DNA from 3 places in the Lysinibacillus sp. NPDC056220 genome. Region 2 is predicted to be linked to each of the others. Evidence: riboswitches for the same ligand, from Rfam matches in the RefSeq annotation. Region 2 holds a riboswitch; each other region holds the start of a gene.

Region 1 (3,314 bases), on a different contig from region 2:
AGCATGATAACCTCTCCCCTTTACCATTAATTTTTCAAGCAAGCGGATACTACTAAACAACAATAAGCTTAGCAAGACAATCGCAAAAATGGCGACAAACACTCGATCTGTACGGAAGGAAGATTGTGCTAAGGTCATGTATACACCTATTCCCTTTTTTGCACCAAGCCATTCCGCAATAACTGCTCCCATTACACTATAGGTAGCAGCAATTTTTACGCCCGAGAAAATTGCCGGATAGGCATGTGGCCATTCTAATTTCCAAAACGTTTGGGCCTTCGTTGCTCCAATCATTTCGAAGTAATGCTTTAACTCGGGTGCTGTTTGACGAAAACCGTCCATTGCCGCAATGACAATAGGGAAAAAGCATACTAGACAAATAATGATGAGCTTTGGTAATAAGCCAAAGCCAAACCAAATAATAAGTAACGGCGCCAATACAAGAATGGGTATATTTTGCGACATAATGAGAATCGGATAAAATAACGACCGAATGAAAGTAAAACGATGCAAAACAATCGCCACGGTTAGACCACAGCCAACCCCAATAGCAAGTCCAAGTAAAGCTAATTCCACGGTAGCCAGAGCATGTGGCAGAAACGTTTGATATGATTGAAAGCCTTCCTTTAAGATTATGCTTGGTGCTGGGAGGAGCCAGGGAGGAACATCAGCGATATGCACAACAAGCTCCCATATGAATAAGAGGAAGGCGATAAAAATTATCGTCCTTCCCTTTTGTAATGCCCGTTTCATGACTGATATTTCTCCGTTAATGTAGCCATGGTAATCCCATTTGGTTGATATAAAATTTTTACTTGTGTAATGACATTAATGGCTCCTAGCTCGACCATCTTAACATTCATTTTTTCAATGATTTGAAGAAGCGTTGTAAGCTCACCTTCCATTGTTGTTTCAAGGGCATGAACCTCATAGTTCACACCAGATGCATCAATAACCGCAATGGCCGCATCCACATAAGGAATGACATCCTCGTATTTCTCTGTCTTCGGAATGATTTGGACACTGATTAATGAATTTGCCATGTTAATTGGCCTCCTTTTTCGGTAGGAACTCATTCGTAAACGCCTGTTTAGCATCAAATTCGCCCTCTAACACTTTGTTACTCGACATCCATTTAGCATAGTTTTCCCATACAGAAAGCTTTTGCTCCCCCCATTGATTAGCGTCATCCTGATACTTATCAGCCAACCACTCTTGACTTTTATGCACTAACTCCTTATCTAAGTCTGGTGCCGCTTCTAGTAAAATATCAGCCGCTTCATTCGGATGCTCGATGGCATATTCATAGCCCTTCGATGCAGCCGCAACAAAAGCTTTGACGCTGTCTGGATTGTTTTGAATCATTTTTTCATTGGTTGCTAAAACAGGTGTATAGTAATCTAACTGATCACTGTAGTCCGTTAAATACAGCATATTAATTTTTTCCCCACGAAGCTCTGCCTCAATACCTGTCCATGCATAATAAATCCAAGCAAAGTCGATGTCCTTTTTCATCATCGTAAAGAAATCTAAATCTCCCGCATTGACAATGTCTAATTTATTAATATCAGCGTTTTCTTTTTGCATTAATGATTGTAATACCGCTTGTTCGAGAGGTGCTCCCCAGCCCCCATATGTTTTTCCTTCAAAGTCCTTTGGAGAGGTAATACCCTTTGACGCTACAGAAGCAAATCCAGATGTATTATGCTGGATGATGGCCGCTATCGAGACAAGTGGCACATCCTGAACACGAGCCTGTGTAATGCCCTCCTGATAACTCACGCCAAATTCTGCCTTACCAGAAGCTACGAGCTGATCGGCTCCTGCCTCTCCTGGCATTATAATATCAACATCTAAGCCTACTTCTTCAAAATAACCGAGCTTTTTCGCAACATACAATCCTGTATGATTCGTATTCGGTGTCCAATCGAGTACCACTGATACCTTTTTCTTTGTATCAGCAGACTGCTTGTCCTCCTTGTCGCTACAGCCTACTAACGTCAATAGAGTAGCTAATAGGATAAATAACCATTTTTTCATGCTAGGTCCTCCCAGTTTGTAATATGAAAGTGTTCATGAATGAATGTTGTCACCAGAAGAAAGCGTATTATACGGTTGGTAAGATATTGCTTAGAAAACAAAAAAACGCCTAGGATTCCTCCCAGACGTATTGCAATCAATCTCCAAAACATTTGCTTTTTTGAATAGATGTTCCCTACGCTGGTACGAGCCAAATCAGGTTCAAAGGGTCAGTGTCTATCGGACACAATCTCAGCTAGCCATAACTAGCCCCCCTACATTCTTTCGCTATGAACTTTTCGATGTTTATTATACCCATAGTTGATCTTAAATGACAAGATGCTAATTTTGGATAGTTGTGCCACTATAAACAAATAGCCCAGCTCTACTTATAGAGACTGGGCATGATGTTAGCTTGGTTTTTGTTCTTTTTTGGCCGTTAAAACATGTGAGATGGCTCCATCTGTTGCAATGTCCACTTTAAATGAACCATTAGAATGGCGATCAGCGCGCGTCAATGCATGGACATCGATAACCTCTTGTATGCCTTTTTCAGTTTCAATCACAACCTGCTCATCGTCTGTTGCTTGAATAACAGCGACAATTCGATGAGGATTTGCTTTTAATTCTGTAAGGACTTTAAGTCCACGCTTGGCACGACTTGCTATTTCTACCTCTGCGACATTCATTTTCTTTACAGCCCCTCGTTGTGTCACAATAACGACATATTGTGTTTCGTCTGGCTGTAGGACATTGACCCCAACTAAAGCTTCTCCATCTTTTAGCGTAATACCTTTAACACCGCCCGTTTTCACTCCAGTAACTGGTAGTTCTTCAATAGGGAAACGAATGGCATAGGCCGTATCAGTTGTTAAGAGCAGTTCCGCATCATCAGTTATAAACGATGCATAAATCATTGCATCGCCCGCTTTAACATTCATTGTTTTAATTGGCTTCGAATAACGCGTCACAGCATAATCTGCTAATGGCGAACGTTTAATTTGGCCATCTTTCGTAGCAGTTAAAATATACATATTTGGCTGTTCAAATGTTTCAAAGCCATAAACTGCAATAATCGACTCATCTTCACTTGTTGGCACAATACTTGAAATATGCTGTCCAAGGTCCTTCCAGCGAATATCAGGTAATTCATGAACAGGCTGGTAAATATAATTCCCTCTATTTGTAAATAACAATAGATGATGTTGTGTATTTAAGTTTGCTTCATACAATAAGTAATCGGAATCTTTCATCGCAAAATCTTGACCGTTGGAGGCGGCATGGGATCGTGTAGA
Region 2 (3,314 bases):
TCACTAGTTTTTTACTCTCCCTACTTCAAGTCTCTAGAAAAAGCAATTCTCTCTCCTCACTCCACACCCCGAATTTTTATGAGATAAAAGCTTTTCTGGAAAATCATTCTACATATCGAACCAGTTACAGCAATCTCAACTATTAGCCAGCCATAATTCTTTATGATAGACTGTACTATATTTGATTACAAAAAGGGGGGCTTGTCGATGACCCAGCAGAAGTCCAATAAGGCGGCTTTGTATATTTTAATGTTTAACATGTTTATCGCAATGGGGAGTATTGGAATTATTATTCCTGTAATGCCTGAATATTTAAGAATATTTGGAGCAGCAGGACAAGTTCTAGGCATGCTTATTGCAACGTTCGCCTTAGCACAATTCGTATTTTCTCCAATTGCTGGGAATCTTTCGGACCAGTATGGGCGGAAAAATTTAATTATTTTCGGTCTTATACTAACAGGACTTGCACAAATCGGTTTTGGCCTTTCTACAGATGTATGGATGCTCTTTTTAGCACGTTTTTTAGGTGGCCTTGGCTCTGCATTTGTAGCACCTCCTATTATGGCTTTTGTAGCAGACGTGACAACTTATGAAGAACGCGGAAAAGGAATGAGTTTGTTAGGAGCTGCTATGTCTTTCGGCTTTATGATTGGCCCTGGAATTGGTGGTTTCCTTGCAAAGGTTAGCTTACATTTTCCATTTTTCATGGCGGGAGCTGCCGCCATTTTAGCGGCTATTTTATCTTACTTTTTATTACCATCTACAAAGCCAAATACTGCGCAAAATAGTCAAAAGCAAGATAATCTGGTAAAACAGATGGCTCGCTCTGTACATATGCCTTATTTTGTTATGTTAATTATTATGATGGTATTCTCATTTGGGATTGCTAACTTCCAAACGACCTTATCACTATTTGTGACAGAGAAATTTAATTACTCACCTGGCGATATTGCCATCATTTTAGTTGTTGGTGGTGCGTTTGGGGTAATTGTACAAATGTTTATTATTACGCCACTCTTTAAACGGTTTGGTGAAATGAAAGTAGTTTTGGTCAATTTATTTATTGCGGCCGTTGCTATTTTCTTAATATTATTTGTTTCTGGTTTTGCACTAATATTAGTTGTTGCAACCATCTTCTCTACGGCGACAACGTTGATTCGTCCAGCTGTTAATACTCTCATATCAAAACTTGCAGAAAAAGAGCAAGGATTCGCAGCCGGCTTGAATAATGCCTATATGAGTCTAGGAAATATGATTGGACCCGCTTTGGCTGGTTTTTTATTTGACTGGAATATGAACAGTCCTTATATTTTTGGTGCCATTATCTTATTAGCTTGCTTCTTCCTTGCCCTGATTTGGACATTGAAAAAGGCGCCTCAGCTTATGCATCCAGATTCACATTAATAGGTAACTCTTATTGACTATTTATTGAAGTATGTTACACTTCTAAAAAATAGAAAAATACTTACCACTAGGGGAGTCTTCTAAAGGCTGAGACGTATATGGTTATATACGGACCCTTCGAACCTGATCTAGTTCATACTAGCGGAGGGAAGTGGCGCTTCTTGCTATTTTCAGTGTATAAGCAAGGCCGCTTCCTGTCGTTTGAAGGAAGCGGCTTTTTTCATTTTCCTAGTGGCTAAAATGAAAAGGAGTACACCTAACATGTCTATTAGAAAATTAACAATTATGGCTTTATTAGTAGCGATTGCTATTGCAGGTTCTACTTTTATCTCCATTCCAACTGGGATTGCTCGTGCTTATCCGGTGCAGCACGCTATTAACGTAATAGGAGCCATTATACTTGGACCCGTATCTACAGTTGTAGTTGCCTTTGTTACGGCCATTATTCGAATCCTTACAGGGACAGGCTCTCTTTTAGCCATTCCTGGTAGTATTATTGGTGCATTATGCGCAGGGCTTGCCTATAAATATAGCGGTAAAATTTGGTTTGCTGGTTTGGGTGAAGTGATTGGCACTGGTCTTCTAGCATCACTTGTAGCAGTGCCCTATGCAAAGGTACTAATGGGAACTTCCGTAGCAGCCTTGTTTTTTATGCCTGCCTTTTTAATATCAAGTACAATTGGAGCAATTTTAGGCATTTTAGTAGCTAGCAGTTTGCGAAAAACGGTGCTAGTAAGATATTTTAATCCTACTCTCTTTATTAAATAGTGTCGTAGGAGGATTTCTTTTTCCATGAATGTACAAAAAGCAGTGCGAAATTCGCACTGCTTTCATCTAAACTAAATTATTGGCGTTTTTTCATACCCTTTAATAGTTGTGCTACCTTCGTGTCTTCTGCTTGTACAGGGAGATCCTCTACCAGTTGCTCCTTTTTCTTCGACTTCGTTAGGAAATTCCAGCCAAAGCGCCTTATTGTTATATCAATAAAGAATAAGAGCATACCTGCAAGGAGAAGCCATGTGGCAATGTTTTGACGATCCGCCCCTTGCTTTGTAAAGTCACGGAACACTTCTTGTGGTTCTTTTAAAACAGCACCACCTGTTTGTTCGGTTATTTCTTCTATTAATTTATCATTAACAGGAAGAAGTTCATATTCAGCGCTGTAAGGAACACTTAATCCCGCCTGATAAATCGTTTCCTTTTCATCAGCGATACGGAAGAAGATTAACCCCGGCTCAGCTTGTACCACAGCTCGCACCTGAGAGGCTGATATAGTTTCAAGCTGTGTGTCTAGCTCTTCACCCGCTTCATTAACAGCCACAATATCTAAAAATGCTGCTTCATTTGTAGGGTCTGTAATCATAAAGGATCCATCTGATTCTACTCTTACATCGTAGGCAACGTCATTATAACTTGGGAGCATTTGCGAAATAAGCGTTTGCCAAAATGTGCCCCAGTCCTGCCATCTTGCCCAGTCTCCTGACCACTTTCCTGTTGAATCAGAAGTAAATGCGAATGTTTTGCCAAGACCGTATTGCCATTGTGCTAATACTGGATCTTCCTTTTCGCTTTCAGCCACGACGGTAGCACCCTGCTTTGCGGTTGTTCCAATATAAGCATTCATTTGTGGAACGCCATTGGCAAATAGCGTATTCCATCCCCCTGCATTATACAGTACAGGATAGAATGGATTATCTTCAATGTACGTACGGGAAATCATGGCCGTTTCACGAGATAAAATGGACGGAATAGTTTGCTCATCGATAACATTGTAGAAACGTCCACTCCCCATCTCACTCAGAGCTTCCAATAAGTTTGCATCCGCGTCTTGACCAATAGCTACTGTCGATAAGGTTATTCCGTTATCTTTTCCTTGTTCAATTAAATCGTCATAATTTCCTGGCTGCGAT
Region 3 (3,314 bases), on a different contig from region 2:
GGCCCCCTCTGCTGGCAATGTTTCATCGTGATATTCTACTGCACGTTCTGGATCAAGAGAAAGGTTAAATTGGTCGCGCCAGCGGAACTCAAAGCGCGCTTTTGACAGTGCATCATCGCGTTGTTGTGCACCTGGGTGCCCTTTTGCCAAATCTGCAGCATGTGCAGCAATCTTATAAGTAATAACCCCTACTCGAACATCCTCCCGATTAGGTAATCCTAGATGTTCCTTCGGTGTCACATAACAGAGCATAGCTGTACCAAACCAACCAATCATTGCCGCTCCAATAGCAGATGTAATATGGTCATAACCTGGAGCAATATCTGTTGTCAATGGGCCTAATGTGTAGAAGGGCGCTTCCTTACAAACCTCTAATTGCTTGTCCATATTTTCTTTAATCAAATGCATTGGAACGTGACCTGGCCCCTCCACCATTACTTGAACATCATGCTTCCATGCTATTTGGGTTAACTCACCTAATGTTTCAAGCTCCGCAAATTGCGCTTCATCGTTTGCATCCGCGATTGACCCTGGGCGTAAGCCATCTCCTAATGAGAAGGCTACATCATAAGTTTTCATAATTTCACATATTTCCTCAAAATGAGTATAGAGGAAGTTTTCTTGATGATGGTATAAACACCATTGCGCCATAATGGAGCCTCCCCGAGACACAATGCCCGTTACCCGGTTTGCTGTAAGAGGAACATAACGTAAAAGAACACCCGCATGAATAGTGAAATAATCTACCCCTTGCTCTGCTTGTTCAATAAGCGTATCACGGTATACCTCCCACGTTAAATCTTCAGCTACACCATTTACCTTTTCTAATGCCTGATAGATTGGTACTGTTCCAACAGGTACTGCGGCATTTCGAATAATCCATTCTCTCGTTGTATGAATATGCTTGCCAGTTGATAGATCCATAATATTATCTGCACCCCAGCGTGTAGCCCATGTCATCTTTTCGACTTCCTCTGCAATCGAAGATGATACGGCTGAATTTCCAATGTTCGCATTAATTTTCACATGGAAGTTACGACCGATAATCATCGGCTCTGCCTCCGGATGATTAATATTGGAGGGCATAATAGCTCGACCTGCTGCAATCTCTGAACGCACGAAATCAGGGTCCATATTTTCTCGTATCGCTACAAACTCCATCTCAGGTGTAATAATTCCCTTTCTAGCATAATGCAACTGTGTTACATTTTTCCCTCTTTTTGCACGTAAAGGCATTCTCATCAATTCAGGAAAGACATTTTCTTGGATACGTGGATCATCTGCGCGACGGAAGCCATTATCCTCAGGTTTAATGGTACGCCCTTCATATTCCTCCACATCTCCTCGCTCTTGTATCCAAGTACTTCGTAAAGCCGGTAAGCCCTTTGTAATATCCACATGAAATGCAGGATCAGTATACGGGCCACTCGTATCATACACCCGAATAGGGGCATTTTCTTCATCTCCAAAGCTACCCGTCGTCGGACTTAATGTAATTTCACGCATTGGTACTAAAATATCTGGACGTGATCCTTCCACATAAACCTTTTTACTTCCTTCAAAGTTAGACATAATCATAATGTTCTTTTCACTAATCGCTGACATGAGCTACTTCTCTCCCTTAAATGTATTTTAAGTAAGGACCGAATCTAGCTCACCCCAAAAGGAAAATAAATAAAGGCCGAATCCAACATAATGATTGGATCCGGCCATGAATGTAAAGGGTCTATTGATTGCACGTAATAGGCAATAGCTTCTTAACTTTCCCACGCTGGTATGAGCCAGATCAGGTCCAAAGGGTCAAGAAACCTCTATGCGTTTCCCTCTCAGCCTGACTCATCAGACTCCCCTAGTTAATACTATTCAGTTTGATGCTAGTGTAGCAGATATTGCTAAGAGATGGAAGCTATCATTTAAATATTTTTGCCATTCTATTAAGTAAACAATACATCAGCGATATAAATCACAATCGTGACCGTTATACAACTCACAATGGTAGAAAATAAAACGGTTTGTGCAGCTGTTGCCGACTCTATATCATATTCTAATGCTAGACTTGAACTGTTGCGGGATGTGGGAAAAGCACTCGCTATAAATAATGATTGTGCTACGACCCCATTTAATCCCAGTGCAAAGATAATGACTAAAGCAACAGCTGGTCCGATAATTAATCGAGTCAAGCAGCTGACGAAGACTGTTTTATTAAACATAGTTTTAATTTCCAGCTGAGACAATTGCGCGCCCAGCGTGATTAATGCAACGGCAATAAAACCATCCGCTACATGGTCTATTGGTATTTTAATAAACGGAGGAATGCCAATATCAAAATAATTCATTGCCACACCAATTATTAAAGCGTGAATAATTGGCATTTTTATAAAATCTTTTAGAATCGTCATGCCTGATTTAGTAGACGAAATTAAATTATATAAACCATACGTATACGTAGTCATGTTTTGAAAGATAACGAGTATAACCTGGATGGCTACACCAATAGGTTGAGAGGCAAAAATCATTTGAGCTACTGGAATACCATAGTTTCCAGAGTTAATGAGTACTACACTATTTTTAAAAACAGCCGCCTCCGTATTAGCTAGTCCAAGCCCTTTCGCTAAAAAGTGACTGAGTAGCATTTGACTACCAATAAAAAGTACAATAAACAACCCGACTTCCCCTAGCACAGACAGCTTTATACTCGTTTCATATAAATTTATAAACACAGCCGCTGGCATAAAGCAATATGTAATTAGCTGTGATAATGCTTTTAAGTTAAAGCGAAATTTCTTTTGTAGAATGGCCCCTAGTACAAGTAATACTAAAATAGGTGCAACAATTTGAAAAAAAATCATTCCAAGATACACCATATTGATGTCCCCCCTCCCTTTTAATAGTAGTGTCGATATTGCACTAGGTCAATGCCACTTACTTTCATAATTAAAACCGTTGATTTACACTATGGGCGGGGTCGCGCTTCGTTCTAATGGTTGCAAAAATTCAAAAGCTCAAATCAATGAACTCGAGCAATGTCCAGAATATAAGAATCATCAAAACTTATTTAACGTCATTTAGGATTGGTATGCCAAAATGCAGAACAATTGAACTTGTCTTAAAGGAGACTTGAAGATACTGTCAGCTTGGACGTGGTAAGCTTTTTATGCTTGAGCTGTACATGATCGAGCAACAAAGGTCCATTTGAAATAAGTAAAAAATGAAAAGGGAATCGAGCATCAACTTCTCGATTCCTTTTATCAACAGTCTGAGACTACTTAAAGGTTCTAAGCAGTTTTTTCTTTACGCAAGTTTAAATCGATTAA

What was found. Region 2 has a riboswitch for thiamine pyrophosphate ahead of thiW (energy coupling factor transporter S component ThiW). Riboswitches for the same ligand answer to the same signal wherever they lie in the genome.
Region 1: linked by a shared signal. The riboswitch ahead of ACOZBY_RS10360 (ABC transporter substrate-binding protein) and the one ahead of thiW (energy coupling factor transporter S component ThiW) in region 2 are both predicted to bind thiamine pyrophosphate.
Region 3: linked by a shared signal. The riboswitch ahead of thiC (phosphomethylpyrimidine synthase ThiC) and the one ahead of thiW (energy coupling factor transporter S component ThiW) in region 2 are both predicted to bind thiamine pyrophosphate.

Annotation. Positions count from the first base shown of each region.
Region 1 is NZ_JBMOXD010000003.1:56,728-60,041, reverse strand. Features, by position in the region: gene ACOZBY_RS10370 (ABC transporter permease) at 1-753, opposite strand, end outside; gene ACOZBY_RS10375 (ABC transporter ATP-binding protein) at 1-5, opposite strand, end outside; gene ACOZBY_RS10365 (thiamine-binding protein) at 750-1,043, opposite strand; gene ACOZBY_RS10360 (ABC transporter substrate-binding protein) at 1,045-2,040, opposite strand; TPP riboswitch at 2,196-2,306, opposite strand; gene parC (DNA topoisomerase IV subunit A) at 2,430-3,314, opposite strand, start outside.
Region 2 is NZ_JBMOXD010000001.1:671,676-674,989, forward strand. Features, by position in the region: gene ACOZBY_RS03275 (MFS transporter) at 208-1,404, shown strand; TPP riboswitch at 1,464-1,571, shown strand; gene thiW (energy coupling factor transporter S component ThiW) at 1,666-2,172, shown strand; gene ACOZBY_RS03285 (VWA domain-containing protein) at 2,249-3,314, opposite strand, start outside.
Region 3 is NZ_JBMOXD010000009.1:14,810-18,123, forward strand. Features, by position in the region: gene thiC (phosphomethylpyrimidine synthase ThiC) at 1-1,605, opposite strand, end outside; TPP riboswitch at 1,747-1,861, opposite strand; gene ACOZBY_RS19510 (AEC family transporter) at 1,935-2,864, opposite strand; gene ACOZBY_RS19515 (methyl-accepting chemotaxis protein) at 3,292-3,314, opposite strand, start outside.